Regions from separate parts of the Mycolicibacterium arabiense genome, predicted to be linked through region 2. Evidence: predicted binding sites of a transcription regulator. Region 2 holds the regulator's gene; the other holds the start of a gene.
What was found. The regulator LexA, encoded in region 2, represses DNA repair genes until DNA is damaged. The targets are predictions, from matches to a motif close to CGAACANNTGTTCG.
Positions count from the first base shown of each region.

Region 1 (15,969 bases), 800 kb from region 2:
TCTCGTATGCGTCCACGACGTCTCCCCCGGCTCTCGACTGACCGCTATGTTAATGATCATTCCGGACCGCGAGGTCGGTTCGACCGCATCCGATGGTCGATTCACCCACACAACGGAAAGCCCCCGGCACACGATGTGTGCCAGGGGCTCTCTGTGAGACGGCGCTCGCCAGTGTTGCGGCGAGACGATCAGTAGCGGTAGTGCTCCGGCTTGTACGGGCCCTCGACGTCGACGCCGATGTACTCGGCCTGCTCCTTGGTGAGGCGGGTCAGCGACCCACCGAGTGCTTCGACGTGGATCTTCGCGACCTTCTCGTCGAGGTGCTTGGCCAGGCGGTACACCTCGTTGTCGTACTCGTCGTTCTTGGTCCACAGCTCGATCTGAGCGATGACCTGGTTCGAGAAGCTATTGCTCATCACGAACGACGGGTGTCCGGTCGCGTTGCCCAGGTTCAGCAGACGACCCTCGGACAGCACGATGATCGAATGGCCGTCGGGGAAGACGAACTCGTCGACCTGCGGCTTGATGTTGATCCGGCGGATGTCCGGGTCACGCTCGAGGCGCGCCATCTCGATCTCGTCGTCGAAGTGACCGATGTTGCCCAGGATGGCCTGGTGCTTCATCGACCGCATGTGGTCGAGGGTGATGATGCCCTGGTTGCCGGTAGCGGTGATGATGATGTCGGCCCAGCCCACGGCCTCTTCGACGGTCTTGACCTCGAAGCCGTCCATCAGCGCCTGCAGGGCGTTGATGGGGTCGATCTCGGTGACCGCGACGCGCGCACCCTGCGCCTTGAGCGCCTCGGCGCAGCCCTTGCCGACGTCGCCGTAACCGCACACCAGCGCTGCCTTGCCGCCGATGAGGACGTCGGTGCCGCGGTTGATGCCGTCGATGAGCGAGTGCCGGGTGCCGTACTTGTTGTCGAACTTGCTCTTGGTGACGGAGTCGTTGACGTTGATCGCCGGGAACGCCAGGTCACCCGCGGCGGCGAACTGGTAGAGCCGCAGCACGCCGGTGGTGGTCTCCTCGGTGACGCCCTGGACCGAATCGGCAATCTTGGTCCACTTGCCCTTGTCGGTCTCGAACCGGTTGCGCAGCAGGTTCAGGAACACCTTGTACTCGTCGGACGCGTCCTCCTCGTCCGGGGGCACGACGCCGGCCTTCTCGAACTGTGCGCCGCGCAGCACCAGCATGGTGGCGTCGCCGCCGTCGTCGAGGATCATGTTCGCGGGCTCGTTCGGCCAGGTCAGCATCTGCTCGGCCGCCCACCAGTACTCCTCGAGCGACTCACCCTTCCACGCGAACACGGGGACGCCCTTGGGCTCCTCGGGCGTGCCGTGCGGCCCGACGACCGTCGCCGCAGCGGCGTGGTCCTGGGTGGAGAAGATGTTGCAGGAGGCCCAGCGGACCTCGGCGCCGAGCGCCACCAGCGTCTCGATGAGCACGGCGGTCTGGATCGTCATGTGCAGCGAGCCGGAGACCCGGGCGCCCTTGAGCGGCAGAACCTCGGAGTACTCGCGGCGCAGCGCCATCAGACCGGGCATCTCGTGCTCGGCCAGACGGATCTCCTTGCGACCGAACTCGGCCAGCGAGAGGTCCGCCACCTTGAAGTCGATCCCGTTGCGTACGTCGGCGGTCAATGTTGGTGCAGTCATGTAGATGTCCCTTTTGTTCGTGAGTCGTGCCGTGGGCGCGCGGAAGCGTGCAACGGCAACAGCAAGTAGACACCCTCGGCCTGCGGGCTCGCGGGACAGGCGACTGAAGCGCTCTGCCGGCTAAGGGGTATCTATGACACCGTAGCGTTCGGCGAACGGTGTCATCAATCTGGCCAGGTCACGCGCCACGTCGTGATTGGCTTCCGGCGGCATCGACACGTAGCTCATGGCCAACCGCACGATGGCGCGGGCGAGGACGCCGGAGTCCTCCTCGCTGGCGCGGACCCAGCTGTGCATGAAGGTCGACGTCAGCCGTTCCGAGCAGCGCGTGATGATCGGCGCACTGTCGGTGGTGATGATCTGCAGCAGGTCCGGCTTGGCCACGCCGGTCAGCAGCGAGATGACCAACGGGTCGGAGGCGGACTCGGCGAAGAACGCCCGGAAACCCTCGAGGAACGCGGTGTGTATGTTTCCGACGTTTCCGTCGATCGCGTGGTCCACGGCGTCGACCAGGCGATCGGCCAGGCGTAGGGCGTACCCCTCGGCGAGGCCCTGTCGCGACCCGAACTCGTTGTAGATCGTCTGCCTGCTGATGCCTGCCGCCTTGGCGACGTCCGACAGCGTGATCGACGACCAGTCGCGGGACAGCAACAACTCCCGCATGCCATCGAGGATCGAGTCGCGCAGCAGCACCCGGGACGCCTCGGCGTACGGCACCCTCTGGGCCGAACGACGGTCACGGTCTGCACTCACACGGGCGACAGTATCCGTTTCGGGCGCCAGGGACGTCGTCACCGCCGCGTCGCGTTCACGGCCTGGCGACCTCGATCATCTCGAAGTCGGACTTGGCCGCACCGCAATCCGGGCAGCTCCAGTCCTCGGGGATGTCGTCCCACCGGGTGCCCGGCGCGATGCCGTCCTCCGGCCAGCCCTTCTCCTCGTCGTACTCGAAACCGCATTGCACGCAGACGAACAACTTGTAATCCATGTCAGCTCACTTCCTCGAAATCGACCTTCTCGCGGACCGCGCAATCCGGGCAGGCCCAGTCGTCGGGCACCTGGTCCCACGACGTGCCGGCCGGAAATCCCTCGCGCGGAGCACCTTTGGCCTCGTCGTAGACGAAGTCGCAACCCGGGCAGCGGTAGGCGCTCACTTCTGATCGCCGTACTTGGCGAGCACCTTGTCCCGCACCCGCGGGTGGACGTTGACGCGGCTGATGTCGCCGTCGTAGTGCGCCAGCACGCGGTGGTCCATGACCTTGCGCCACAGCGGCGGGAAGTACGTCAGTCCGATCATCGACGCGTACCCGCTGGGGAGGTTTGGAGCGCCCTCCATGCTGCGCAGCGTCTGGTAGCGGCGCGTCGGGTTCGCGTGGTGATCGCTGTGCCGCTGCAGGTGGTAGAGGAACAGGTTGGTCACCAGGTGGTCGGAGTTCCAGCTGTGCTGGGGCGCGCAGCGCTCGTACCGCCCGCTGGCGGTCTTCTGCCGGAGCAGCCCATAGTGCTCGAGGTAGTTCACGGTCTCCAGCAGCGCGAACCCGAACACCGCGGAGATCACCACGTACGGGATCAGCGCGAGACCGAACACCGCGATCAGTGCGCCGTACAGCACCACCGACATCGCCCAGGCGTTCAGCACGTCGTTCGACCAGTGCCACGGGCTCTTGTCGAGACGGCGCAACCGCTGCGCCTCCAGCTCCCACGACGACTTGAGGCTGCCCCACACGCTGCGGGGCAGGAACTCCCAGAACGTCTCACCGAACCGCGCCGACGCGGGATCCCCCGGCGTGGCAACCCGGACGTGATGGCCGCGGTTGTGCTCGATGAAGAAGTGCCCGTAGCAGGTCTGCGCCAGCGTGATCTTCGACAACCACCGCTCGAGCGAGTCCTTCTTGTGGCCCAGCTCGTGCGCGGTGTTGATGCCGACGCCGCCCATCATCCCGACCGACAGTGCGAGACCGATCTTCGCCGGCCAGCTCAGTGAGCCGTCGAACCCGAGCCAGCCGAGGTCCGAGGCCGTGAAGAGGTAGGCGCCGATGACGACGGTGAGGTACTGGAACGGGATGAAGCTGTAGGTGCACCAGCGGTAGTACTTGTCGTTCTCGAGCCGGGCGACCACCTCGTCGGGCGGGTTCTCGCCGTCGGGTCCGAACTTCCGGTCGAGCAGCGGCAGCACGATGTACACCAGGATCGGCCCGATCCAGAACGGGACCTGCGCCGCCGCGTGCCAGCCGAGCTGGTTGAGCGCCCACACGATCGGCAGCATCACCAGCACCGCGGTCGGCACGATCAAGCCCATCAGCCACAGGTAACGCTTCTTGTCGCGCCACTGCTCCACCGGGACGTTCGCATTCGGATCGATCTGCGTAGTCACAGCTAGTTCACCTCCATGTGAGAGCCATCACTGTCTGCGTTGACTATAGGAGCTGTTTTGTCGGCTGTCTAGACACCGAGACCGTTTTTGTAAACGCAGGCGCGCCCACGACGTCGCCGAGACTGCTGAGAGATCGCGTTTTCGAGGTGAAATGCGATCTGCCAGCAGTCTCGGCGGGAGGTGGGGCCGCGGCCCCGCGGGAAGGGGTTTACCTGGGCGAGGGGGCGGCCTCGCGGCGGCCCAGCAGCGAGTGCCTGCGGCCGTACAGCAGATAGATGACGATGCCGATGACCATCCAGATGCCGAACCGGATCCACGTGAGTCCGGTCAGATTCAGCATCAGCCAGAGGCAGGCGAGGATCGACACGATCGGCAGCACGGGCACGAACGGGGCACGGAAGCCCCGCGGCAGGTCGGGCCGCGTCCGCCGCAGCACGATGACCCCGGCGGAGACCAGGACGAACGCGAACAGCGTGCCGACGTTCACCATCTCCTCGAGGCGTTCGACCGGGAACACCGAGGCGGCCAGCGCGACGACGACGCCGACCACCACCGTGATCCGCACTGGCGTGCCGTGTGTTCCGGTCTTGGCCAGCTGACGCGGCAGCAGACCGTCGCGGGACATCGCGAACAGCACCCTGATCTGCCCCAGCAGCAGGACCATCACCACGGTGGTGAGGCCCGCGAGAGCACCGATCGAGATGATCGTGGCCGCCCAGTCGACCCCGTTGGCGGTGAACGCCGTGGCCAGATTCGCCTGACCATCGGGGCCGGCGGTCAGATCGGTGTAGGGCACCATGCCCGACAGCACGACCGACACCGCGACGTAGAGGAACGTGACGATCGCCAGCGAGTACAGGATGCCGCGTGGCACGTCGCGCTGCGGGTTCTTGGTCTCCTCCGCGGTGGTGGCGACGATGTCGAAGCCGATGAAGGCGAAGAACACGATCGACGCACCCGCCAGCAGGCCGTACCAGCCGTAGGTACTGCCCTCGGCGCCGGTGATCAGCGAGAACACGGACTGGTCGATGCCCGACCCGGTGTCGGCGTTCGATTCCGTAGGCGGGATGAACGGGCTGTAGTTGGCCGCCTTGACGTAGAACGCTCCGACGATCACCACGAGCAGCACCACCGTCACCTTGATCGCGGTGACGACAGCGCTGAAGTTCGACGAGAGCTTGGTGCCTCGCGCCAGCAGCAGACACAGCACGGTGATGATGATCAGCGCGCCCCAGTCCAGCGTGACGGGGCCGAGATCGACCGTGCCGCCGGAGAAGCCGAAGACCGTGCCCAGATACGACGACCAGCCCTTCGCCACCACTGCCGCGGCGACCGCGAACTCGAGGATGAGGTCCCAGCCGATGATCCAGGCCGTGAACTCGCCGAAGGTGGCGTAGGAGAACGTGTAGGCGCTGCCGGCCACCGGCACCGTCGACGCGAACTCGGCGTAGCAGAGCGCCGCCAGCCCGCAGGTGATGGCGGCGATCACGAACGAGATCGAGATCGCCGGGCCGGTCAGATCGCCCGCCGTCGACGCGGTGATCGTGAAGATCCCGGCCCCGATGACGACCGACACCCCGAAGACCGTGAGGTCACGCCACGTGAGGTCCTTGCGTAGACGGGTATCCGGCTCGTCGGTGTCGGCAATGGACTGCTCGACCGACTTGATACGCCACCGATCCGTCATATTCGGAGCTCCTCCATGGTTCGTGTGACGGGGACCATACCCAGTACCGTCGCAGTCATGGGCAAACAGGCCATTGTGATCGGTGCCAGCCTCGCCGGACTCTGCGCGGCTCGGGTGCTGTCGGACACCTACGACCGGGTGACCATCTACGAACGCGACGAACTTCCCGACGGCCCTGCCAACCGGACCGCGGTGCCGCAGGGCCGCCACGTCCACCTGCTGATGGCACGCGGGGCCGCCGAGTTCGAGGACCTGTTCCCGGGTTTGCTCGACGACATGGTCGCCGCCGGCGTGCCGATGCTGGAGAACCGGCCCGACTGCATCCACTTCGGCGCCGCAGGCCACGTCCTTGGCACGAAGACGACGCTGAAGCGCGAGTTCACCGCATACGTGCCGAGCCGGCCGCACCTGGAGTGGCAGATCCGCAAGCGCGCGTTGGCGATCCCGAACGTCGTGCTGGTCAAGACCAGCGTCGCCGAACCCCGGTACGACCCGGCGCGGGAACGCGTGACCGGTGTCCTGCTGCAAGCCGGCGACGAGTCCAGCGCGGTACCCGCCGACCTGGTGGTCGACGCGACGGGCCGCGGAACCCGGTTGCCGGTCTGGTTGGAGCAGTGGGGATTCGGCCGACCGACCGAGGACACCGTCGACGTCGGCATCGACTACGCGACGCACCAGGTGCACATCCCCGAAGGCGTCATCAAGGAGAAGGTCGTGGTGGCCGGCGCGTCGCACGATCATCCCGTCGGCCTCGGCATGCTCCTCTACGAGGACGGTAACTGGAGCGTGACGACGTTCGGGACCGGCAAGGTCCCGCCGCCGCAGAACCTGGCCGAGATCTACGAACTCGCCGACACCCTGCTGCCGCCGCACATCAGCGCGGCGCTGCGCAGCGGCGAGCCCATCGGCGAGATGGCCTTCCACAAGTACCCGACCAGCCGGTGGCGACGCTACGACAAGATGGACCGCTTCCCGGCGGGCATCATCCCGTTCGGCGACGCCGTGGTGAGCTTCAACCCGACGTACGGCCAAGGCATGACGATGACGTCGATCCAGGCCCGCAACTTGCGTGCGGTGCTGGAGGCCGGCGAGCAGGACCTAGCGGCGCGGCTGTTCCGGGCGACGAAGAAGACGACGTGGCCGGTGTGGACGATGAACGCCGTCGGCGACCTGGCGTTGCACAACGCCACCGCCGAGCACGTGCCGTGGTGGTACATCAGGGTGGGCAAGCTGTTCGACCAGTTCCTCGGTGCGGCGGAGACGGAGGCCGATCTGGCCGAGTGGTTCCTGCGTCGGTTCAGCCTGCTGGACAGCCTCTACATGGTCCCGGATGCCCGCACGCTAGGCCGCACGATCCGGCACAACATGGGTGCGTTGATCGCCGAGAAGCGCCGGTCCTTGCGGTCGGCGCCGCAGCGCGACCGGGTGTCGGCGCCCTAGATCCCGACGGTCGCGCGGAACAGCTTGCTCGGCCGCTCGGCGACCAGTCGGATGGGGCCGTCGTCGGCGGGGACCCACGCCGACGCGCCGCGCTCGAGGGTCAGGGTGTTCGACTTCGCATGCACGGCAACCGATCCCTCTGTGCACAGCAACACCTGCGGCCCATCGTGGCGGGCAGGCGCATCGACTTCGTGGCCCAGGTACTCACCGTCGAGTGACAGCACCGACACCGCGAATTCCGGTGCGGGAGTCTCGTAGACCAGTTCCAGCCCGTCGCCGACGACCCGAGGCTCGATGACGACCTCCGCGTTCGGCGTGAAGTCGAGCACGCGCAGCAGTTCGGGGACGTCGACGTGCTTGGGCGTCAGCCCACCGCGAAGGACGTTGTCGGAGTTGGCCATCACCTCGAAGCCCATGCCGTGCAGATACGCGTGCAGGTTGCCCGCGGGCAGGAAGATGCCCTGGCCCTCGCTGAGGCTGATGCGGTTGAGCAGCATCGCGGCGAGCACACCGGCGTCACCGGGGTAGCGCTCGCCGAGTTCGAGCAGTGTCTTCGCCTCGGCGGCGAACGCCGTCTGCCCCGAGCGGATGTAGTTCACCGCGCCGTCGAGGACGGTCGGCACCAGCACGTCGAGCTGCGGTTGCGGCGCAGTGATCCAGGTGGTGAACAGCGCGCGCAGCCCGTCGGCGTCGGACTGGCCCGACAGCAGGCCGATGTACGGGTCGAGTGCGGGAACGTTCAACGCCTGCATGAGTTCGACGCTGCCCGCCGCAGGCCGGAACCCCGCCAGCGCCTCGAACGGTCCGAGCGCCACGATCAACTCGGGTTTGTGGCTGCGGTCGCGGTAGTTGCGGGCCGGCCCGTTGATCGGGATCCCGAGCCGGTCCTCCCTGGCGTAGCCCTCGGCGGCCTGCGCGGCGCTCGGGTGGGCCTGCAGCGACAGCGGCTCGTCGGCGGCGAGCACCTTGGCGAGGAACGGCAGCGCGTCGCCGAAGCGGTTGCGCGTCGCCGCGCCCAGCTGCCCTTCGGCGTCGCGCGAGATCACCTCGAGCAGTGAGGTCTCGCCGTCGTCGGACATCAGCCGGGCGGGGTCACCGGGGTGCGCGCCCAGCCACAGTTCGGCCTCGGGATGCGGTGTGGGACTGGGCCTTCCGGTGAACTCCGCGATCGCCGTGCGCGAACCCCAGGCGTAGGTCCGCAGTGCGCCCTTGAGTAGGTTCATGCGACTAACCCCGAACCAATCGCAGGTAGACGGCCGCCATCTCGAGCCGTACCGCCAACATCGCCAGCTGCTGCTCGAGCCGACCACTCGGCGGAGGCGCCGCGGTGTCCCCCACGTCGCCTGCGCTGGTGGTGGTGACGTCGTCGTATCCGCTGAGCCGCGACAGCGTGGTCGGCCGGTCCTGATCGGCGGTCAGCACGATGGCGCGGACGCGCGTCGGCAGCGGACCGTCGAGTTCCTCGTCGTGGAAGATCGATGTCTCGAAGTCGGCGGTCTGGCGGTTGAGCCCACCGCGCAGGGACACCAGCACGTCGGCCAACCCGACCGACGCGACCGGTCTAAGACCCACGCGCAGCAGCACGGCGCTCACGTGCCGGGCCAGCGCGAGCATCGGCGCGCCCTCGCCTGCCACGACGACGGTCGCGTCCGCCATCCGGTCGGCGAGCGCCTTGGCCGGGTTGGTGAAGACGTCCCGGCCCGCGCTGTTGCGCAGTGCCTCGGCGTCGAGTTCGTCGGCCAGGGCAGCCACGTCGACCTGCATGCCGGGGTCCACGGCGTGCAGGACGAGCAGGCCCGCCGCGAGGTACCGGGCGAGGCTGAAGTCGTCGGGCACGGGCAGACGCGGGCCGAGGAGCACCGCACGGCCCGCGGCGGCATCGCGCAGCGGCCCCTCCTCCGGCGCGACCACCAACACCCGTGCGCCGCGACGCACGCCCGTGGCGACAGCGGTCACCAGCGCGGGATCGGCTGCGTCGTCTCCCGCCACGACGAGGACGTCGAGGGCACCCACCCACGGGGGCACCTCGGACGCGGTGACGATCGGCGCGACCGTGGACGCGCCGAGAGCGGCGACCAGCAGCGCGCCCGCCGCGGCGGCGGTACCGCTGCCCGCCACCCAGATCACGGTGCGCGGTGGATGATCCGACCGCATCGGCTCGAACACGCCTTCGTCGAAAGCCGCTGCAGTGGAACGCATCTGAGCCCCCGCCATCGATGCGGCACGGAGCAGTCCGTCGCGGTCGGCGTCGAGCAGACCGTCGACGTCGTCGAGGTCGATGGTTGCGGCGCCGGCGCGCGGTTCAGCGCTCATGGGACGGGCTCGCCGCTTCCCGAGGTGGCGAGTATCCGGGTACCGACGTGGTCGACGATGTCGTCGACCTCGGCGGCCGTGCGGGCCTCCACGTTGAGCCGCAACAGGGGTTCGGTGTTGGAGGTGCGCAGATTGAACCAGCGCCCGTCGCCGAGGTCGACGGTGACACCGTCGAGGTGGTCGATCGAGTGGATGTGCCCCTCGTACGACTTGAGCACCGCGTCGACGCACGCGGCCGCGTCGGACACCGTGTAGTTGATCTCGCCGGACGCCTCGTAGCGCTGGTAGTCGGCCATGATCGCCGACAGCGGCCGCTCCTGCTCGCCGAGCGCGGCCAGGACGTGCAGCGCCGCGAGCATGCCGGAGTCAGCGCCCCAGAAGTCGCGGAAGTAGTAGTGCGCCGAGTGCTCACCGCCGAAGATGGCGCCGGTCTCGGCCATCAGCCCCTTGATGTAGGAGTGGCCGACGCGCGAGCGGACGGCGGTGCCGCCGCGTTCGACGATCAGCTCCGGCACCGCGCGCGAGGTGATCAGGTTGTGGATGACCGTGGCACCGATCTCGCGGCCGAGTTCGCGACCAGCCACCAGGGCGGTGACCGCAGACGGTGACACGGGCATGCCGCGTTCGTCGACGACGAAGCAGCGGTCGGCGTCGCCGTCGAACGCCAGGCCGATGTCGGCGCCGGTGTCGAGTACGTGCTTCTGCAGATCGACGAGGTTGGCCGGGTCCAGCGGGTTGGCCTCGTGGTTGGGGAAGGTGCCGTCGAGTTCGAAGTACAGCGGCAGCAGCGTGATGCCGCTGATCGCGCCGAGCACGGCGGGCGACGTGTGTCCACCCATGCCGTTGCCCGCGTCGACGGCGACGCGCAGCGGCCTGCTGGCGCGCAGGTCGACCAGGGACCGCAGGAAGTCGCCGTACTCGGCGAGGACGTCGCGATCCTCGATGGAACCGGGCGCACCGGCGCCCTCGGGCACCCCGCCGATGACCTCGTCGCTGATGGTCGTCAGGCCGGTGTCCTTGCCGACCGGCTTGGCGCCGGCGCGACACAGCTTGATGCCGTTGTAGGCAGCGGGATTGTGGCTCGCGGTGAACATCGCGCCGGGGCAGTCGAGCAGGCCGGAGGCGAAGTAGAGCTGGTCGGTCGAGGCGAGGCCGATCCGGACGACGTCCAGCCCCTGGGCCACCACCCCGTCGGCGAAGGCCGCGGCCAGCGACGGGGAACTCTCCCGCATGTCGTAGCCGATGACGACCTGGGTGGCTCCGGGGGTCTGCTCGTCGCGCACCAGGCGGGCGAAGGCGCCGCCGACGTCGCGGACGAAGTCCTCGTCGATTTGCTCGCCGACCAGCCCACGTACGTCGTACGCCTTGATCACTCGCTGGACGGCGGCAGCGGGCCGAGACATAGAACTCCTAGATCCCATCAACGGTCACCGCATCCCCTCGCAGAATGCTCGTGACTCCAGCCTATCGGCTCGCGATTTCTCACGTCGCCGCTCACACCGGTCCGTCAGCCATCCGTTCGCTCAGTCCGAGGGATCGGGCAGGACCCGCAGATGTCCCCGTCGGCGGCCGTTGGGCTCCACGCGACGGGCGGCGGGCGCCATCAGCGCTCCGCCGTGGGCTCCCGTGGTCGGATCGGAGAAGCCGGCGACCACACCACTCGACGGAACGCCGCCGTCGCGGGCCTCGCGGACGGCGTCGGCCAGGGCGACGAGGTCGTCGTCGTCGGTGTGCGACGGCAATGGCCCGGCGTGGCGGACCAGCTCCCATCCACGCGGCGCCGTGATGCGCCCGGCGTGCAGGACGCACAGATCCCAGGAATGCGGTTCCGACACGGTGGCCAAGGGTCCTACGACCGCAGTCGAGTCCTTGTAGACGAAGGTCAGCGTCGCCACGGCGTAGTGCGGGCACCCAGGCCGGCAGCAGCGACGAGGAACGTTCACGGAGCAGAGGCTATCGCGCGGCACCGTCACCCGGTGCCGGACACGCGCGTCGGACGACCGCCGATCCCGAACCGTTACGATCGACCGATGCCCGCACAGCGTCGAAGGGGCTCGCGCCGAGGACGGGGAATGCGAGGACCACTGCTGCCCAACACCGTCCCGGGTTGGCGCAGCAGGGCGGAGCGCTTCGACATGGCGGTGCTCGAGGCCTATGAGCCGATCGAGCGACAGTGGCAGGAAAGGGTGTCGGCCCTCGACGTCGCGGTGGACGAGATTCCGCGGATAGCCCCGAAGGACCCGGAGAGCGTGCAGTGGCCGCCCGAGGTGATCGCCGACGGTCCGATTGCGCTGGCCCGGCTGATCCCGGCGGGAGTAGATGTTCGGGGCAATTCGACACGAGCCCGAATCGTGTTGTTCCGCAAGCCGATCGAGCGTCGGGTCAAGGACGCCGACGAACTCGCCGATCTCTTGCACGAGATCTTGGTGGCCCAGGTGGCCACCTTCTTGGGCGTTGAGCCCAACGTCATCGACCCGACGATCGACGACGACTGAGCGCGGTCGCTCAGGTAGGTCGCGCGAAGGGGCCCTAGACGATGCCGCGCTTGAGGCGACGGCGTTCCCGCTCGGACAGCCCACCCCAGATGCCGAACCGCTCATCGTTGGCGAGGGCGTACTCGAGGCACCGGTCGCGGACCTCGCAGCCCTGGCAGATGCGCTTGGCCTCGCGGGTCGAGCCACCCTTCTCGGGGAAGAACGCCTCGGGGTCGGTCTGAGCGCACAGGCCGCGCTCCTGCCACTGATCGTCGTCCTCGTCGTCCGACTCCATGTCGAACCGCTCGTGCAACGGCACCAAGCTCAGCTGGGGCCGCGCCGGCGCGGCGAACTGGGCCGGCCCCGTGTTGGTGTGCGGCACGTCGCCTACTGAGCCGAGCATCCGCCCATCGAACTGCACGACGCCGTCGAAATCGACACGCTCATAAGACATATTCCGCCTCCTCACTTGTCTCGTAGATCGCTCACTGGAGCCCCACCCCTGCAAGTGGCGCCAACTCAATTCGAACAAGTGATCGAATCTCGGTCTGCGACACCGGAACCGGAGGGCCAACCGCGAAATGACACTGATGTGATTAGACACGGGTTAGCTGCACCGGTCAAGCGGTAGGGCGGGATTTCATATCATCCCGTGATCAAAACGCGGCGCGTCGGACATCCGGCGTGTCGGTCACACCCACCCGCGGGCGACACCATCGCACGCCAAAGCCTAGTGTCGATCGGTGTGAAGGTGACGGTTCTGGTCGGCGGAGTGGGTGGTGCCCGCTTCCTCCTCGGAGTGCAGCGGTTGCTGGGGCTGGGTCAGTTCAGCGCTACGCCCCCGGCTCCTTTGCCAGGCGAGCACGAACTGACCGCGGTGGTGAACGTCGGCGACGACGCGTGGATGCACGGCGTGCGCATCTGCCCCGACCTGGACACCTGTATGTACACCTTAGGTGGAGGTATAGATCCCGAGCGCGGCTGGGGACACCGGGACGAAACCTGGCACGCCAAGGAGGAACTCGCGGCCTACGGCGTGCAGCCCGACTGGTTCGGCCTCGGCGACCGGGACCTCGCCACCCACCTCGTGCGCAGCCAGATGCTCCGGGCCGGCTACCCCCTGTCCCAGGTGACCGAGGCACTGTGCGACCGGTGGCAGCCGGGGGCCCGGTTGTTGCCGGCGAGTGACGACCGCAGCGAAACGCACGTCGTCGTAACGGATCCCGAACCAGGCGACGGGGGCAACGCGCAGGACGGGGATGGCAGCCGGCGCGCGATCCACTTCCAGGAGTGGTGGGTCCGCTACCGCGCCAAGATCCCCACCCACGGCTTCGCGTTCGTCGGTGCCGAGAAGGCCACCGCGGGTCCCGGGGTCACCGAGGCGATCTCTCAGGCCGACGTCGTGCTCGTCGCGCCGTCGAACCCCGTCGTCAGCATCGGCGCCATCCTCGCGGTGCCCGGCGTGCGGGCCGCTCTACGTTCGACACCCGCCCCCGTGATCGGCTACTCCCCCATCGTCGCCGGACGGGCACTGCGCGGCATGGCCGACGAATGCCTGTCGGTGATCGGCGTGAAGACCTCCTCCGAGGCGGTCGGTGCGCACTACGGCGCGCGCAGCGGCGTCGGCATCCTGGACGGCTGGTTGATCGACGAAGGCGACGAGGCGACGGTCGAAGGTCTCGAGGTCCGTTCCGTACCCTTGTTGATGTCCGACCCACCGACCACCGCCGAGATGGTGCGCAGCGGACTTCAGTTGGCGGGCCTGGCGTGAGCGTCGACCACGGCTCGGCGGGGACCGTCGAAATCCTGCCCGTGTCCGCCCTGCCCGAGTTCCGCCCCGGTGACGACGTCGCCGCCGCCATCGCCGGTGCGGCGCCATGGCTACGCGACGACGACGTCGTCGTGGTCACCAGCAAGGTGCTCTCGAAGAGCGAGGGGCGCATCGTCGCCGCCCCGACGGACCCGGACGAACGAGATGCCCTGCGTCGTCGCCTGATCGACGACGAAGCCGTCCGCGTGCTCGCCCGCAAGGGCCGGACTCTCATCACCGAGAACGCCATCGGGCTCGTCCAGGCCGCCGCCGGCGTCGACGGTTCGAACGTCGACTCCGCCGAACTCGCCCTGCTGCCCGTCGATCCCGACGGCAGCGCCGCGGCGCTGCGCGACCGACTCCGGGAACTGCTCGGCGTCACGGTGGCCGTCGTCGTGACCGACACCATGGGCCGCGCCTGGCGGAACGGGCAGACCGACGTGGCGATCGGGGCTGCGGGCCTCGCCGTGCTGCACGGCTATGCCGGCGCCCAGGACGGCCACGGCAACGAACTGATCGTCACCGAGGTGGCGGTGGCCGACGAAGTCGCCGCCGCCGCAGATCTGGTAAAGGGGAAGCTGACCGCCATCCCCGTCGCCGTGGTGCGTGGCCTGTCCCCACGCGACGACGGCTCGAACGGACACTCGCTGGTTCGCGCGGGCGAGGAAGACCTGTTCTGGCTCGGCACCGCCGAGGCGATCGAACTCGGCCGCACCCAGGCCCAGTTGCTCCGCAGGTCGATTCGCCAGTTCGCCCCTGACCCGGTCGATCCGGCCGTGATCGAGGCAGCGGTGGGCGAGGCATTGACGGCACCCGCACCACACCACACCCGCCCCGTGCGGTTCGTGTGGGTGCGCGACCGGGGCCGCCGCACCCGCCTGCTCGACGCCATGCAGGACAGGTGGCGCGCCGATTTGCTCGGTGACGGCAGGCCCGCCGACGCCGTCGAGCGCCGCGTCGCGCGCGGTCGAATCCTGTACGACGCGCCCGAATTGATCATCCCGTTCATGGTCCCCGACGGCGCTCACGAGTATCCCGACGCCGAGCGGACCGCCGCGGAACACACCATGTTCACCGTCGCGGTCGGCGCCGCCGTGCAGGCGCTGCTGGTCGCGCTCGCAGTCCGTGACGTGGGCAGCTGCTGGATCGGGTCGACCATCTTCGCCGCCGACCTCGTGCGCAGCCAGCTCGAGCTGCCCGCCGACTGGGAACCGTTGGGCGCCATCGCGATCGGCCACGCCGCAGAGGGCTCCGTGCCCGACGGCCCGCGCCCGCCGGTGCCGACCACCGACCTGCTCGTCGAACTGTGAGCCCGCACGCCTCCGTCGTCGAGACCCTGAGCACCTGGCGCCCAATCGATCCGGCGCAGGACTCGGTACGCAACGCGGTGCTGGCGTTCGTGCTGGCCCGTCCGGATGCGTGCTCGCGATCCTGCGAGCCGGGCCACGTCACCGCGTCGACGCTGTTGCTCGACCACGCCGGCAGGCATGCGCTGTTGACGCTGCACCCACGGATAGGCCGTTGGGTTCAGCTCGGCGGCCACTGCGAGGACACCGATCTGGACATCGCGTCGGCCGCGCTGCGGGAGGCCACCGAGGAATCGGGCATCGAGGGCGTGGTGGTCGACCCCGTCCCCGCGGCCATCCACGTGCACGCACTGACGTGTTCGCTGGGCGTCGCCACCCGTCACCTCGACGTCCAGTTCGTGGCGCACGCCCCGGCGGGGTCGGAGATCACCCGCAGCGACGAATCGCTCGACCTGAGATGGTGGCCGCTCGACGGCCTGCCCGACGACGCCGACTTCGGCCTGCGTCAGCTGGCCGCGGCCGCCGCGGCTCGCGGTCAGACGTCGGTGGAGTAGCGAATGCCGCCGTCGGGGATCGTGATCCCCGGCCACACCCTGGCGCCGCGCAGCAGTTCGCAGCGAGCGCCGATGTTCGCGCCGTCACCGATGACGCCGTCGCGGATCAGCGCCCGCGGGCCGATGCGAGCGCCGAACCCGATGATGGACCGCTCGATCACCGCGCCGGCCTCGATGCGCGCCCCGTCGAAGATGACGGCGCCGTCGAGCCGTGCGCCCGCGCCGATCTCGGCACCCCGGCCCACGACCGTGCCGCCGATCAGTAGCGCACCCGGTGCGACGGCCGCGCCCTCGTGCACCAGTTCCTCGCCGCGGTGGCCCTTGAGGGCGGGCGACGGCGCGATGCCGCGGACCA
Region 1 is NZ_AP022593.1:2,051,822-2,067,790, forward strand. Features, by position in the region: gene G6N61_RS11580 (hypothetical protein) at 1-16, opposite strand, end outside; gene ahcY (adenosylhomocysteinase) at 189-1,655, opposite strand; gene alkX (TetR family transcriptional regulator AlkX) at 1,776-2,408, opposite strand; gene G6N61_RS11595 (rubredoxin) at 2,464-2,643, opposite strand; gene G6N61_RS11600 (rubredoxin) at 2,645-2,809, opposite strand; gene G6N61_RS11605 (alkane 1-monooxygenase) at 2,806-4,029, opposite strand; gene G6N61_RS11610 (APC family permease) at 4,238-5,716, opposite strand; gene G6N61_RS11615 (FAD-dependent oxidoreductase) at 5,774-7,156, shown strand; gene manA (mannose-6-phosphate isomerase, class I) at 7,153-8,379, opposite strand; gene G6N61_RS11625 (TobH protein) at 8,384-9,469, opposite strand; gene G6N61_RS11630 (phosphomannomutase/phosphoglucomutase) at 9,466-10,872, opposite strand; gene G6N61_RS11635 (DUF3499 domain-containing protein) at 10,993-11,412, opposite strand; gene G6N61_RS11640 (metallopeptidase family protein) at 11,542-11,964, shown strand; gene G6N61_RS11645 (WhiB family transcriptional regulator) at 11,999-12,238, opposite strand; gene cofD (2-phospho-L-lactate transferase) at 12,689-13,714, shown strand; gene G6N61_RS11655 (coenzyme F420-0:L-glutamate ligase) at 13,711-15,063, shown strand; gene G6N61_RS11660 (NUDIX hydrolase) at 15,060-15,614, shown strand; gene manB (mannose-1-phosphate guanylyltransferase ManB) at 15,596-15,969, opposite strand, start outside.
Region 1: a site for LexA is predicted at 12,469-12,482, ahead of cofD (2-phospho-L-lactate transferase). Genes of this name have one in related genera too.

Region 2 (15,969 bases):
TGGCCGTCGCGTTGGCCTCACCGGTGATGCTCTGGTTGATGATCGCGTCCTGCTGCGCATCGGCGATGGCATCGGAGTCGATCGAGCCGATGTTGGCCGCCACACCGGCGTTGATGGGCGCGGCGACGTTGGCGTTCGCGGCGACCGCACCACTGATCGGGGCCGCCAGGTCGGTGTCGAGGTCGACGTTCACGTTGACGTTGAGCAGGTTGCCGTCGAGGAGCCCGCCGGTGCTGGTGTCGATGGCGGGTTCGGTCACCACGCCGCCCGGGTCGGTCGTTCCGTCGGTGCCGTCGGTGCTCGGATCGGTGACCGTGCCGGTCTCGTCGTCGTCGGTGTCCATGCCCCCCTGTCCGATGTCGCTGACCTGGTTGGACGTGGCGAAGGCGTCGGCGGCGAGCGTCTGGTCCAGCATGACGCCCTGGTCCACGGTCGCTTGCGCCCCGGAGCCTTCGGACAAGACGTTCGCGCTGGCGGCCGCATCGATCGGCGCGGCGACGTTCAGATTGGCCGCGGCGGCCAGATCGATGGGCGAGGCCGCGTCGATCGCGACGTCGACGTCGGCGTTCAGGTCGAGGATGGAGACGACTTCCTTGTCCGGCAACGCGATCGCGCTCTCGGCGAGGAGTTCTTCGGTGGTCAGTCCGTCGGTGCTCATGTCACGTTCCAATCCGCTCGGGTCCCGACGGCCGCCGGGGCGCTCGTTTGCTGTGTGGCCGGGGTACCCAACGAAATTGACGATCCAACCCACTTTTCGCAGAAAGATCCCGACCTCTCTCGGAAATCAATCCTTCGTTATGTTTGCTAACGGTTTCCGACACTCCGATGCCCTAGCCGGCCGGCTCCCTGGCGGTGGTGATGTTCACGCGTTGTTGACGTCCACGGCATCTTCCCGGGACCCGGGCCGCGTAGGACTACTCCCATGGGTTCCACGCAGGAGTACGACCTCGTCGTCATCGGGTCCGGCCCGGGCGGACAGAAGGCCGCCATCGCCGCGGCCAAGCTCGGCAAGTCGGTCGCCATCATCGAACGCGGCCGCATGCTCGGCGGGGTCTGCGTCAACACCGGCACCATCCCGTCGAAGACCCTGCGCGAGGCCGTCGTCTATCTGACCGGGATGAGCCAGCGTGAGCTGTACGGGGCGAGCTACCGGGTCAAGGAGAAGATCACCCCCGCCGACCTGCTGGCCCGCACCCAGCACGTGATCGGCAAGGAGATCGACGTCGTCCGATCGCAGCTGATGCGCAACCGCATCGACCTCTACGAGGGTCACGCCCGCTTCATCGACGAGCACTCCCTGGTGGTGGAGGATCCGTCCCGCGCGGAGCGAATCACCTTGGCGGGCCGCAACATCGTGATCGCCACCGGCACAAGGCCGCTCCGGCCGGCGGGCGTCGACTTCGACACCGAACGCGTCCTCGACAGCGACGGGATCCTGGACCTCGAGACCATCCCGTCGTCGATGGTCGTCGTCGGCGCCGGCGTGATCGGCATCGAGTACGCGTCGATGTTCGCCGCGCTCGGCACCAAGGTGACCGTGGTCGAGAAGCGCGCCACGATGCTCGACTTCTGCGACCCGGAGATCGTCGAAGCGCTGCGGTTCCACCTGCGCGACCTCGCGGTCACGTTCCGGTTCGGCGAGGAAGTCACCGCGGTCGACGTCGGCACGGGCGGCACCGTCACCACGCTGGCGAGCGGCAAGCAGATCCCGGCTGACACCGTGATGTACTCCGCTGGGCGACAGGGTCAGACCGACCACCTCGACCTCCCCGCGGCGGGGCTCGAGGCCGACGCACGCGGCCGGATCTTCGTCGACGACGACTACCAGACGAAGGTCGACCACATCTACGCCGTCGGCGACGTCATTGGGTTCCCCGCGCTGGCCGCCACGTCGATGGACCAGGGCAGGCTGGCGGCGTACCACGCGTTCGGCGAGCCCTGCAAGGGCATGACCGAACTGCAACCCATCGGCATCTACTCGATCCCCGAGGTGTCCTACGTCGGCGCCACGGAGGTCGACCTCACCAAGGAGTCGGTGCCCTACGAGGTGGGCGTGTCCCGCTACCGCGAGCTTGCCCGCGGGCAGATCGCAGGTGACTCCTACGGCATGCTCAAGCTGCTGGTCTCCACCGATGACCTCCGCCTGCTCGGCGTCCACATCTTCGGTACCAACGCCACCGAGATGGTGCACATCGGCCAGGCGGTCATGGGCTGCGGCGGCACAGTCGAGTACCTGGTCGACGCGGTGTTCAACTACCCCACGTTCTCCGAGGCCTACAAGGTCGCCGCGCTCGACGTGATGAACAAGCTGCGCGCGCTCAGCCAGTTCCGCCGCTAGCAGTCGTCACCGAACGCGTCCGGCGCCCTGTCGGCCTCGCCTCCGGCCTCTGCACGGGCGAGCAACCGGGCAACGGCGTCGTCGAACGGCGGTGAGTAGGAGACGTCGTCGTGGCAGCCCCCGCCGTCCAATCCCCCGGTGATGCCCGCGACGGTCCGACCCGACACCCACGGCGACCCGCTGGTCCCGTCGACCAGGCCGGCGCACCGCAGCGACGGGAAGGTCTCGTCGTGGGCGGCGATCGTCGTACGGCAGCCGATCGGTCCGCCGCCGACGCCCATCGGGTAGCCGGTGACCGCGACGTCGGCGCCCACCGCGGGTGCCCGGCCTAATGTGTAGCCACCGCCGGCGGCGTCCCGGACGGACCCGCCGCCATCCCGGCTCACGCGCCCAATCGCGAAGTCCGCCAACGGATTCTGATCTGCCAGCCACCGCGGATCCAGGAAGACCTCGTCGACGTGCCAGGCGTCGTTGGGCTGGACGTCGCCAGTGAAGCCCGGGACGAAGTACGCGTCGACACCGTCGGCGACGCAGTGTGCGGCGGTCAGGATCAGGTCGCCTGCCGCCGAGTCCAGCACCGAGCCCGAGCACGTGTGCAGCGTCTCACCGCCGAGGAACAGCGCACCCACCCGCCGGTCCGGCGCGACCGGTGCCGCGCTGATCGCATCGGACGCCTGCGTCGTGGGCTGCGAGGGTCGCGGAGCCGCGTCCTGGCGGGAGCAGCCGACCGCGACCATCGCGAGCGCGACGCACACGAGCGACCGGATCCACACCCCCCGATAGTGCCCGACCGGCGTCGGCCCGGCAGTGCTCCGGAATGCCTCCCGGTTCGACGACGTTGCCAACGGGTACCGGGGCTGACGTGGCGCCGATGCCCGAGTGCGGGACACTGGGGTGAACAGGCGCGGGTCAGACGATCGGCCCATGGGCGTGGTGAGGAGGCGAAGCACGATGACGGACGATCCGAACAGTCCAGAGCAGCAGTATCAGCCAGACCAGAGCGGGATGTACGAACTCGAGTTCCCGGCACCCCAGCTGTCGGCGGCAGACGGCCGCGGGCCGGTGATGATCCACGCGCTGGAGGGGTTCTCCGATGCCGGGCACGCGATCAAGCTTGCCGCCGAGCACCTGAAGAACGCGCTCGACACCGAACTCGTCGCGTCGTTCGCGATTGACGATCTGCTCGACTACCGGTCGCGCCGTCCGCTGATGACGTTCAAGACCGACCACTTCACGCATTACGAGACGCCGGAACTGAACTTGTACGCGCTGCACGACAGCGTCGGAACGCCGTTCCTGCTGTTGGCTGGCCTCGAGCCGGACCTCAAGTGGGAGCGGTTCGTCACCGCCGTGCGACTGCTGTCGGAACGGCTCGGCGTCCGCCGGGTGATCGGCCTGGGCACGATCCCGATGGCGGTGCCGCACACCCGTCCGGTGACCATGACGGCGCATGCCGCCGACAAGGAGTTGATCGCCGGCCACGAGCCCTGGGTCGGCGAGGTTCAGGTGCCTGGCAGCGTGTCGAATCTGCTCGAGTTCCGGATGGCGCAGCACGGCCACGAGGCCATGGGCTTCACGGTGCACGTGCCGCACTACCTGGCTCAGACCGACTACCCGCCCGCCGCGGAGGCGCTGCTGGCCGAGGTCGCGCGGGCCGCTGCGCTGCAGATCCCGCTGGCCGCGCTCGGTGAGGCCGCCGCCGAGGTGCACACCAAGATCAACGAGCAGGTCGAGTCCAGCACCGAGGTCGCTCAAGTGGTGACCGCGTTGGAGCGCCAGTACGATGCGTTCGTCGCAGCTCAGGAGAACCGTTCGCTGCTCGCCCGGGACGAAGACCTACCGAGCGGCGATGAACTGGGCGCCGAATTCGAGAAGTTCCTGGCCGAGCAGGCCGGTGACGATCCCTCGGAGGGTGACGGCGGCACCGCAACGCCCTGACAGGAGTTGGCATGACCGACCGCACGCCTCATCTACGACCGGTGCGCGAGGTCACCCCGACGCTGCACTACCGGACCATCCACGGTTATCGCCGTGCGTTCCGCGTGGCAGGATCCGGTCCCGCGATCCTGCTGATCCACGGCATCGGCGACAACTCGACGACGTGGAGCACGGTGCAGTCCGCTCTCGCGCAGCGGTTCACGGTGATCGCCCCCGATCTCCTCGGCCACGGCAAGTCCGACAAGCCGCGGGCCGACTATTCGGTCGCGGCGTATGCCAACGGGATGCGCGACCTGCTCAGCGTTCTCGACGTCGAACGGGTGACCGTGATCGGGCACTCGCTGGGCGGTGGGGTCGCGATGCAGTTCGCCTATCAGTTCCCCCAGCTGGTCGACCGCCTGATCCTGGTCGGCGCGGGCGGCGTCACCAAGGACGTCAACGTGGCGTTGCGCATCGCGGCGATGCCGATGGGTACCGAAGCGCTCGCCCTGTTGCGACTCCCCCTGGTGTTGCCTGCGCTGCAGGCGGTGGGCCGTGTGGGCGGCGCGCTGCTCGGCAAGACCGCCGCGGGCCGCGACATCCCCGACATGCTCCGCATCCTCGCCGACCTGCCCGAGCCGACCGCGTCGTCGGCGTTCGCCCGCACGCTGCGCGCCGTAGTGGACTGGCGCGGCCAGGTGGTGACGATGCTGGACCGCTGTTACCTCACCGAATCCGTTCCCGTGCAACTTATTTGGGGATCGCACGATTCGGTGATCCCCGTCGGCCACGCCCGCATGGCCCACTCGGCGATGCCGGGTTCCCGCCTCGAGGTGTTCGACGGTTCCGGTCACTTCCCCTTCCACGACGACCCCGACCGGTTCGTGGAGGTCGTCGAGAAGTTCATCGACTCCACCGAACCTGCCGTGTACGACCAGGATCTGCTGCGCAACCTGCTGCGCGCCGGCATCAGCGAGCAGACCATCACCGGGTCGGTGGGCACCCGTGTCGCGGTGCTTGACGCGATGGGCGCCGACGAACGCAGCGCCACCTGAGGCGCTTCGAAACGTCGTAGCATCGAGAGCATGGCGATCGACGTGACCGTGCTGCGTGTGTTCACCGACTCCGACGGGAACTACGGCAATCCTCTGGGCGTGGTGGACGCCTCGGCGGCGGAGCCGTCGGACCGACAGGCCATCGCGACCGAACTCGGCTACAGCGAGACGATATTCATCGACCTCCCTGCCGCGGGCGAGGCAACAGCGCGGGCGCACATCTTCACGCCCACAACGGAACTGCCGTTCGCGGGCCATCCCACGGTCGGCGCGGCGTGGTGGCTGAAGCGCCAGGGCACCCCGGTACGCACCCTGCAGGTGCCGGCGGGCATCGTCGGGGTGTCCTACGACGACGGACCGGACGGCGAGTTCGCGGTCGTGCGGGCCCGGTCGGACTGGGCGCCGGACTTCTCGATCTACGATCTTGCGTCGGTGGACGAGGTGCTCGCCGCCGACCCCGAGGACTACACCGATGACGTGAAGCACTACCTGTGGGCCTGGGTCGACCGAGAGGCGGGAACCATCCGGTCGAGGATGTTCGCCAGCGTCCTCGGCATTCCGGAGGACGAGGCGACGGGGGCGGCGGCGGTGCGCATCACCGACCACCTGAGCCGCGATCTGCTGATCACCCAGGGCGAGGGTTCGCAGATCCGCACCTGGTGGGATCCCGAGGGTTGGGTCAAGGTGGCCGGCCGGGTGGTCGACGACGGCGTCAGGCAGATCGACTAGCGGCGAGCGGAGCGGGTCAGCTCGGCGAGGCGACCTGTCGGTGGGCCCGCAGCGCCTCGATCTCGCGTTCGAAGTCCTCGGCGGAGGAGAACGATCGGTAGACGGAGGCGAAGCGCAGGTAGGCGACTTCGTCGAGGTCGCGCAGCGGCCCCAGGATCGCGAGGCCGACCTCGTTGCTGGGCACTTCGGGCGATCCGGTGGAACGCACGGCGTCCTCCACCTTCTGCGCAAGGACGTTCAGCGCGTCGTCGTCGACGTCGCGGCCCTGGCATGCGCGCCGCACGCCCTTGATGACCTTCTCGCGGCTGAACGGCTCGGTGACGCCGCTGCGCTTGACCACTGCCAGCACCGCCGTCTCGACCGTGGTGAACCTCTTGCCACACTCGGGGCACGACCGGCGCCTGCGGATCGCCTGGCCCTCGTCGGCCTCGCGAGAGTCGACGACCCGCGAGTCGGGATGACGACAGAACGGACAGTGCACAACCGCTCCTTCGCCGCGTATGTCGAGTCCGGGCGCCCCGGCCACATACGAGCGTACCGATTGACGGCAGCGGAAATCACGGCGCATGGCGCGGATCAGGCGACGGGCGCGATCAGCGTCTGTCCGGCGTCGACGCCGGCGGAGGAGAGTTCGTTCAGTTCGCGGATCTGGTCGACGACCGCGGCGACGGGCGCGTCGGGTGCGACGCGCTGGGCGAGCTGTTGCAGCGACTCCCCCGTCTGCACCTGGACGACTGCCAGCTGACCCGGCGCGGGCGTCTCAGCAGGCGCGCCGAACTGCGCGACCAACCCGAGCCACACCGTGATCGCAGCAGCCACCAACGCCAACAGCACCGTGGTGGCGGGCGTGATCGGCTTGCGGCGGTTGGACGCCCGCGACATCAGCACGCCGGTGCCGCGGTACCGCAGCGGCTCGTTGGCCGGCCTGCGGCGCTGCGGACCGCGCCGCACGTCGGGGCGCGGCCGCACGGGGCGGGCAACGATTTCGGTGGGGTACTCCCGCGTGATGATGGTCATCTCTGGCGCCTTTCGTCCTGTCGTGCAGTGCCGGTCGTTCGCTACTGTGTTCGAACCATAATCGCTCAGGTGTTCGATGACTAGAACATGTGATCGAACTGTTGCAAACGATATCGGTGGGCACCGACAGGTCGGATCGGGTCGATCCCCGGTCGCTGCGCTCCAGTCCTGCGCCGCGAACCCTAGCGCGACACGCTCGAACACATGTTTGAAAAACGCTCCGGTCCGGACTAGATTTGGCGCCATGAGTGACAGCAGCGACACGCAAGACGGCAGCGAGGCACGTCGCCCAACGGGTGTGGACGCCGCCTTGACCGAGCGACAGCGCACCATCCTCGACATGATTCGAAACTCAGTGACCACCCGCGGTTATCCCCCGAGCATCCGCGAGATCGGCGACGCGGTCGGCCTGACGTCGACGTCGTCGGTCGCGCACCAGTTGCGCACGCTGGAGCGCAAGGGCTACCTGCGCCGCGACCCGAACCGTCCGCGTGCCGTCGACGTGCGCGGCTCCGACGACAACGTCACTCCGATCGTCGCCACCGACGTCGCGGGTTCGGACTCACTGCCCGAGCCCACCTACGTGCCGGTGCTGGGTCGGATCGCCGCGGGCGGACCCATCCTCGCCGAGCAGGCGGTCGAGGACGTCTTCCCACTGCCGCGCGAGCTGGTCGGCGAGGGCTCGCTGTTCCTGCTCAAGGTCGTCGGCGAATCGATGGTCGACGCCGCGATCTGCGACGGGGACTGGGTGGTCGTCCGTCAGCAGAACGTCGCCGACAACGGCGACATCGTCGCGGCCATGATCGACGGCGAGGCGACGGTGAAGACCTTTAAGCGCACCCGCGGTCAGGTGTGGCTGATGCCGCACAACCCGGCGTTCGATCCGATCCCGGGCAACGACGCCCAGGTGCTCGGCAAGGTCGTCACGGTCATCCGCAAGATCTGACGACTCTGACGGTCAGCCTCGAGTGAATCCGTTGGTGAGCGCGAATTCTTCACTGGCGAACCAGATCTCGGCGCGCACCCGGTCGTACTCCCCGCTGCCCGGCAGCCAGTAGAGGCCGGTCTTGGTGTCGGCCTTGATCGGGTAGCCGTCGGGAGCGTCGAACGGGCTGTCGAGGGCCAGTCGCATCGACGTCTGCGCAGGCGCGGACTCCTCCATCGAGATCGCGGCGTGCCGGCCACTGGGCGGTCCGCTGGCCGGTTCCGTTGCGAGCGCCGTCGTCTCGGGATCGTCGAACGACGAGTGCCGGTACTCCGAAGCCGACGCGAAGGGATCGATGCCCGTGAGCGCCGACGTCCGCTCGCTCCCCGCGCCGTCAGCCAACACGTCGTCGGACGTGTCGTTCGGAATGACCTCGTCCGGTGTCTCGTCCTCCAGAGTCCTGTCGTCCGGAGTCGTGCCATCCGGTGACGAGGTGCCCGGGGCTGCGGCCGCCGCCGCGCCATCGCCGACGTCGTCGCCCGTGCCGTCGGACCGGGCCACGTCCTCGGCAGTGATCACGCGCGTGGGGGCCGTGTCGATGGCGTCCTGGTCCTCGGCGAAGTTGGCCGGGAACGCGCCGCTCCCCGGCACGCTCCCGGGCCCCGAGGGCTGGTCGTCGTCGACCGTCATCGCCCAGGCGCTCAACGGAACGTTCGGCGGCTGGCCGACGGCTGGCCGGTCGTCGGCGGCGGGCATCGGACCGGACTCGAAGTCCCCGTCGTCGTCGAAGTCGTCGTATTCGTCGAAGTGGTTCAACGGCTCGCGGTCGTCGGTGCGGCGCCGCACCACGGCCGCCACGATCGCGGCGATGAGCAACAGGACGGGGATGACGGCCAGTGCCCACCAGTACTTCTGGTACCAGGGTTGTGCGCCCTCGGCGTCGGAGTCAGCGGCCTGTGGCGCCTGCGGTGCGCCCTGGCCCGGCACCTCGAGACCGGCCAGGCCCGCCGCCAGGTTCGTCGGTTCGGTGGTGAACTCGCCGGTGGACCGGTTCCAGGAGATCGCGCCGTTGGCGAACTTCTGGGTGACGACGTCGCCGTCCTCGGTCTGGTCGGCGGTGGGTGCGCCCAGTTCGCCGGTGGCGCCGCCGAGCTTCGCCCAGGCCGCGTTCATCGCACCGCGGACGATGACGGCACCGAAGTCGGGGGTCCAGAAGATGACCGGGCCGTCCTCCGCGGTGAAGGAGGCGACCCTGCTCGCCGGTGCCAGGCCGCCGTCGGCCTCGTTGGCCTTCGGGAAGCCCAGGTCGCTCTCGGGTCCGCCGACGCTCTCGTACTTGGCGAGCAGCTGGCCGGTGATGACGGTGGCTCCGGTCGCGGGGCTGTAGAAGATCTTGCCCCCGGCGAAGGTCTGCTGGAGACCGTCGTCGCCCACGGGCTCGGGCGGACCCTCGGCCGCGCCCAGCGGTCCGAGCGGTCCACCGGCGGCGCGTCGGGCGGCGTCGATCTCGGTGTTCGCGTTGCCCGGGATCTCGAGACCCTGGAGCTGCGCGGCCAGTTCGGGCGGGGTGGTGGTGAACGTCTTGGTGCTGCGGTCCCACGAGATCTGGCCGCCGGTGAAGGTCTGCGACACCACGTTCCCGCGGTAGACCTCGTCCTCGGTTGGGACGCCGAGGGTGCCCGCGGACCCGCCGAGCCGGTCCCACGCCGCGTTGATCGCCCCGCGTACCACGTGGGCGCCGGTGTCGGGCGTCCAGAAGATCACCGGATTGTCCGCCGCGCTGAACGTCGTGTTGCGGCTGTTGGGCGCGCGTCCCGCGCCTTCGTCGATGTTGGGGAAACCGAGGTCGCCGTCGCCGGGGCCGCCGAGCGACAGGTACTTCTCGAGGATTGCGCCCTGCATGATCCGCGCGCCGGTCTCGGGGGTGAAGTAGATCCTGCCGCTGGCGAAGTTCTGCCCGAAGCCCGAGCCGACGGCGTACACGCCGCCGTCCTTGGGGCCCAGTGCACCGGTCGGACCGCCGCCTGCCTCCCACGCCTGCGTCATCGCCACGTCGGCATCGCCCTCGGGTGACGCCGACGCGATCTGGATCCCCGGCGCGAACGCGATGACGGCAAGCGCCATCACGAGCGCGACGCCGGCTCGCCCCATGAGCCTGCCGAGCAGGGTGTGCAGCACAGTCATCCGTCCTCCCCGCGACCCGCTCGGGGGTTCCCTCGAAGTATCGCGTCCGTCAACTCTGCGTCAGACGACGTCCATCTTGAGGGATATCCAAGCGTCTGCGGGCAAGTGTCGCGCGACCGGTACCCAATCGACGTCCAGCGCGCGGGCCCGCCGGGTGCCTCAGACGCCCATGCTGCGGCCGATGATCTCCTTCATGATCTCGGTGGTTCCGCCGTAAATCGTCTGGATCCTGGCGTCGAGGAATGCCCTGGCCACGGGGTATTCGCGCATGTAGCCGTAGCCACCGTGCAGCTGCAGGCAGCGGTCGTTGAGACGCACCTGGGTCTCGGTGGCGTACCACTTGGCCATGGCGGCCTGCTCGACCGAGAGCTTCTCCTCCAGGTGCAGGGCGAGGAACTCGTCGACCATGATCCGGACCATGGTGGCCTCGGTCGCCATCTCGGCCAACGCGAACCGGCTGTTCTGGAAACTGCCGATCGGCTTGCCGAACGCCTTGCGCTCCTTGGTGTACTGCAGGGTCTGTTCGAGCACGGCCTCCATGCCCGCGGCGGCCATGACGGCGATGCTGATGCGCTCCTGTGGCAGGTTCTGCATCAGGTAGACGAAGCCCGAGCCCTCTTCGCCGAGCAGGTTCTCCGCGGGGACGCGCACGTCGGTGAACGACAGTTCGGCGGTGTCCTGAGCGTCCAGGCCGATCTTGTCGAGGTGGCGGCCGCGCTCGAAGCCCTCCATGCCGCGCTCGACGACCAGCAGCGAGAAGCCCAGCGCGCCCTTGTCGGGATCGGTGCAGGCCACCACGATCACCAGGTCGGCGTGAATGCCGTTGGTGATGAACGTCTTCGACCCGTTGAGGATCCAGCTGCCGTCCTCCTGCTTGACGGCGCGGGCCTTGATGCCCTGCAGGTCGCTGCCGGTACCAGGCTCGGTCATGGCGATGGCGGTGATCAGCTCACCCGAGCAGAATCCCGGCAGCCAGCGCTGCTTCTGCTCCTCGGTTGCCAGTCGCAGGAAGTAGGGCGCGATGACGTCGTTCTGCAGCGAGAAGCCCAGCCCGCTGTACCGGCCCGCGCTGGTCTCCTCGGTGACGACGACGTTGTAGCGGAAGTCGTCATTGCCGCCGCCGCCGTACTCCTCGGGCACCGCCATGCCGAGGAAGCCCTGCTTGCCTGCCTCGAGCCAGACGCCGCGGTCGACGATCTTGTTCTTCTCCCACTCCTCGTGGAACGGCGCGACGTGGCGTTCCAGGAACGAGCGGTATGACTCGCGGAACATGTCGTGCTCGGCCTCGAACAGCGTGCGATCGAACTTGACGGCCTGGGCCATGGCGGACCTCCGGATTGGCGGACGGGATTGTCTCGACCATATACCAGCCAACCGGATGGTTGGGACCGGCGGCAACGGTGCGCCGACCCTAGAATCGTCAGAATGCCCCGCCCCGCGAGCCTCACCCACTGGGGCGCCTTCACCGCCGACGTCCGCGACGGCGACCTCGCATCGGTGTCGCCTGCCGAGGGCGATGCCGACCCCTCCCCCCTGCTCGGCAACCTGCCCGGCTCCATCAGGCACCGCTCGCGGATCACGGGCCCGGCCGTGCGCCGCGGCTGGCTGGAGCACGGCCCGGGCCCCACCGACGTGCGCGGCGCCGACGAGTTCGTCGCCGTGTCGTGGGACGAGCTGACCGAACTCCTGGCCGACGAGTTGAGCCGCGTCGTCGACGCGCACGGCAACGAGGCCATCTACGGCGGCTCCTACGGCTGGGCCAGCGCGGGGCGCTTCCACCACGCACAGAGCCAGGTGCACCGCTTCCTGAAGATGCTGGGCGGCTACACGTTCTCCAGGCACTCCTACAGCCTGGGCGCGACCGGCGTCATCATGCCCCGGGTGGTCGGAACGCACGACGACCTGTTCAAGCGCTCGACGGACTGGAACGTCATCGCCGCGCACACCGACCTGATGGTCTGCTTCGGCGGTGTCGCGATGAAGAACACCGCGATCAATCACGGGGGGACGACGGCGCATCCGGCGCGCGACGCGCTGCGGCGCCTGCGCGAGCGCGGCGGCCGGATCGTGTCGTTCTCCCCGCTGCGCGACGACGTCGACGGCGACTGCGAGTGGCTGGCGCCGGTGCCGGGCACCGACGTGGCGATCATGCTGGCGCTGGCCTACGTGCTGGCCACCGAGTCGCTCGTCGACCGGGCGTTCCTCGACCGCTACTGCACGGGCTACGACCGGTTCGAGCGCTACGTGCTCGGCCTCGACGACGGGGTGCCGAAGTCGCCGGAATGGGTCGAACCGATCTGCGGCCTGCCCGCCGACCAGCTGACCGAGTTGGCCCGCCGGATGGCGTCGAGCCGGACACTCGTCACCGTTAGCTGGTCACTGCAGCGGGTGCGCCACGGCGAGCAGGCACCGTGGATGGGTCTGACGCTGGCGGCGATGCTCGGCCAGATCGGGTTTCCCGGAGGCGGTTTCGGGCACGGGTACGGATCCATGAACGAGCCCGGTCTGCCGCCGCTGCGGTGCCGGCTCCCCGCGCTGCCGCAGGGACTCAACCCCGTGCGGTCGTTCATCCCGGTCGCGGCGGTCAGCGACATGCTGCTGCACCCCGGCGAACCGTTCGACTTCAACGGTCTGCGCCTGACCTATCCCGACATCCGGCTGGTGTACTGGGCGGGCGGCAATCCGTTCCACCACCACCAGGACATCCCGCGATTGCGGCGGGCGCTGGGCCGGCCCGACACCATCGTCGTGCACGAGCCGTACTGGACGGCCATGGCCAAGCACGCCGACATCGTGGTGCCGTCGACGACGGCCTATGAGCGCGAGGACTTCTCGGGCTCCCGCAACGACCCGATGTTCGTCGCGATGCCCGCACTGACCGAGCCGTACGCCGACGCCCGCGACGACTATGCGACGTTCTCGGCGCTGGCACACCGGCTCGGGTTCGGCGAGCAGTTCACCGAGGGTCGCACCGCGCGGCAGTGGCTGGCGCACCTCTACGAGAAGTGGTCGGCCGAACTGGACTTCGACGTGCCGACGTTCGAGGAGTTCTGGAGCACCGGCTCGCTACGCCTGCCCACCGAGGACGGCCTCAGCCTGCTCGGCGACTTCCGCGCCGACCCGGTCGCCAATCGGCTGGGCACGCCGAGCGGCCGCATCGAGATCTTCTCGGCCGACATCGACGGGTTCGGATACGACGACTGCGCCGGTCATCCGCGGTGGTACGAACCGCAGGAGTGGCTCGGCGGCGCCCGGGCGGCCGATCATCCCCTGCACCTGGTGGCCAATCAGCCGTCGTCACGCCTGCACGGGCAACTCGACGGCGGCGCGACCAGCCAGGCGTCGAAAGTACAAGGGCGCGAACCGATTCGGATTCATCCCGAGGCGGCGGACCGGCGCGGCATCGTCGACGGTGACGTGGTGCGCGTGTTCAACGACCGGGGTGCGTGCCTGGCCGGCGCCGTGCTCGACGACCGCCTGCGGCCCGACGTGGTGCAGCTGCCCACGGGCGCCTGGTACGACCCGGCCGACGCCGCTGACGTCGACGCCATGTGCGTACACGGCAACCCGAACGTCCTCACCGCCGACGTCGGCACCTCGTCGCTGGCGCAGGGCTGCACGGGCGCCCACGTGCTCGTCGAGATCGAGAAGTTCACCGGCACACTGCCTCCCGTGCGCGCGCACGAACCGCCGGTGATCCTGCACCGCTAGCGGCGGTCAGAACGTCGCGTAGTCCACGAGGCTGGCTGCCAGTGCGGCGGATACCCGCGCCTTGATGCGCGTGCCGTCGTCGGTGTGCTCGGTGGCGTCGATCATTCCGTCGGCGTGGACGCGGGCGACCAGGTCGCCGCGGTCGTAGGGAATGGTCACGTCGACCGTCTTCTCGGTGGGGATGACCATCTCGCTCATGCGCTGACGGAGTCGGTCGATCCCGTCGCCGGTGCGCGCCGAGACGAACATCGCGTCCGGTAGCGCGCGGCGCAGGTGCGCCAGCGTGAGACCCGAGGCGGCGTCGGTCTTGTTGACCACGATCAGCTCCGGCGGCGCGGCGATGTCGTACTCGGCGACCACCTCGTTGACCACCTGGCGGACGGCATTGATCTGCGCGAGCGGGTTGGCATCGGAGCCGTCGACGACGTGCACCAGCAGGTCGGCGCCCATCACTTCCTCGAGCGTCGACAAGAACGCCTCCACCAGCTGGGTGGGCAGGTGCCGGACGAAGCCGACGGTGTCGGTCAGCACGAACGGGCGGCCATCGTCGAATTGTCCACGGCGCGTTGTGGGTTCGAGCGTGGCGAACAGCGCATTCTCGACCAGCACGCCTGCGCCGGTGAACGCGTTGAGCAGGCTCGACTTGCCTGCGTTGGTGTAGCCGACGATCGCGACCGACGGGATCTCGCTGCGCCGACGCCCACCGCGCTGGGTGTCGCGGATCTTCTTCATGTCCTTGATCTCGCGGCGCAGCTTGCTCATCCGCTCGCGGATGCGTCGGCGGTCGGTCTCGATCTTGGTCTCACCGGGGCCACGGGTGCCGACGCCACCGCCTGCACCACCCGCGCGGCCACCGGCCTGACGCGACATCGACTCGCCCCAGCCGCGCAGCCTCGGCAGCATGTACTCCATCTGCGCCAGTGCCACCTGCGCCTTGCCTTCTCGGCTGGTGGCGTGTTGGGCGAAGATGTCGAGGATCAGCGCGGTGCGGTCGACCACCTTGACCTTGACGATCTTCTCGAGTGCGGTGAGTTGGGCAGGGCTGAGTTCGCCGTCGCAGATGACGGTGTCGGCGCCGGTGGCCTCGACGACCTCGTGCAGTTCGGCTGCCTTGCCGGAGCCGATGAAGGTCGACGTGTCTGGCTTGTCGCGGCGCTGGATCAGGCCCTCGAGCACTTCGGAGCCTGCGGTCTCGGCCAGCGCGGCGAGCTCGGCGAGGCTCGCCTCGGCTTCGGCGGCGGTGCCATCGGTCCACACGCCGACGAGGACGACGCGTTCGAGTCGCAGCTGGCGGTATTCGACCTCGGAGACGTCGGCCAGTTCCGTCGACAGTCCTGCGACGCGGCGTAGCGCCGCACGGTCCTGCAGCGCGAGTTCGCCGAGGCTCGGGTCTTGGAGATTGAAGTCAGGATGCGTCATGGGCGACTCAAGCGTCGCACGGAGATCACTTTTCATACACCTCGATTAACGCTGATGGGAGCGCCACCATTCCTCGGCCAGGTCGCCGGCGGCGACGAGTTCGGACGGTCCGCGCAGGTAACTGGTTGCGTCGGTGACGGTCACGGTGACCTCGCCTCCGGGGATGCGGACCAGCAGTGTTCCCGTCTTCTCGCCCTGATGCTCGAGGGCGGCGACGGCGGCAGCGACGGTCCCGGTGCCACACGACCGGGTCTCTCCGACACCCCGTTCGTGTACCCGCATCGACACGGCCCCACCCGCCGGTGCGGTCAGCACTTCTACGTTGACGCCCTCGGGGAACTGGGCGGCGTCGAAGGAGACGGGCGCGGCCACGTCGAGCGCGGCCAGCTCGGCCACGGTGAGGTCTGCGACGACGCACGCCAGGTGCGGGTTGCCGACGTCGACGGCGGTGCCGCCGAAGCTGCGGCCGCCCACCACGGCGGTGCCGGTGCCGGTGGTATTGGCCTTGCCCATGTCGACGGTGACGTCGGCGAACACCGGGCCCGCGGCGTGCAGCGTCACCGGTCGCGGCCCAGCGAGGGATCCGACGACGAACTCGTCGCGCGACTCCAGGCCACTGGACTGAAGGTAGTGAGCGAACACGCGAACGCCGTTGCCGCACATCTGCGCGATCG
Region 2 is NZ_AP022593.1:1,255,567-1,271,535, forward strand. Features, by position in the region: gene G6N61_RS07675 (peptidoglycan-binding protein) at 1-658, opposite strand, end outside; gene sthA (Si-specific NAD(P)(+) transhydrogenase) at 923-2,338, shown strand; gene G6N61_RS07685 (trypsin-like serine peptidase) at 2,335-3,111, opposite strand; gene G6N61_RS07690 (proteasome assembly chaperone family protein) at 3,290-4,276, shown strand; gene G6N61_RS07695 (alpha/beta fold hydrolase) at 4,288-5,310, shown strand; gene G6N61_RS07700 (PhzF family protein) at 5,341-6,039, shown strand; gene nrdR (transcriptional regulator NrdR) at 6,056-6,520, opposite strand; gene G6N61_RS07710 (LysM peptidoglycan-binding domain-containing protein) at 6,616-7,056, opposite strand; gene lexA (transcriptional repressor LexA) at 7,301-8,002, shown strand; gene G6N61_RS07720 (LGFP repeat-containing protein) at 8,015-10,165, opposite strand; gene G6N61_RS07725 (acyl-CoA dehydrogenase family protein) at 10,325-11,488, opposite strand; gene G6N61_RS07730 (molybdopterin guanine dinucleotide-containing S/N-oxide reductase) at 11,591-13,876, shown strand; gene hflX (GTPase HflX) at 13,883-15,295, opposite strand; gene dapF (diaminopimelate epimerase) at 15,341-15,969, opposite strand, start outside.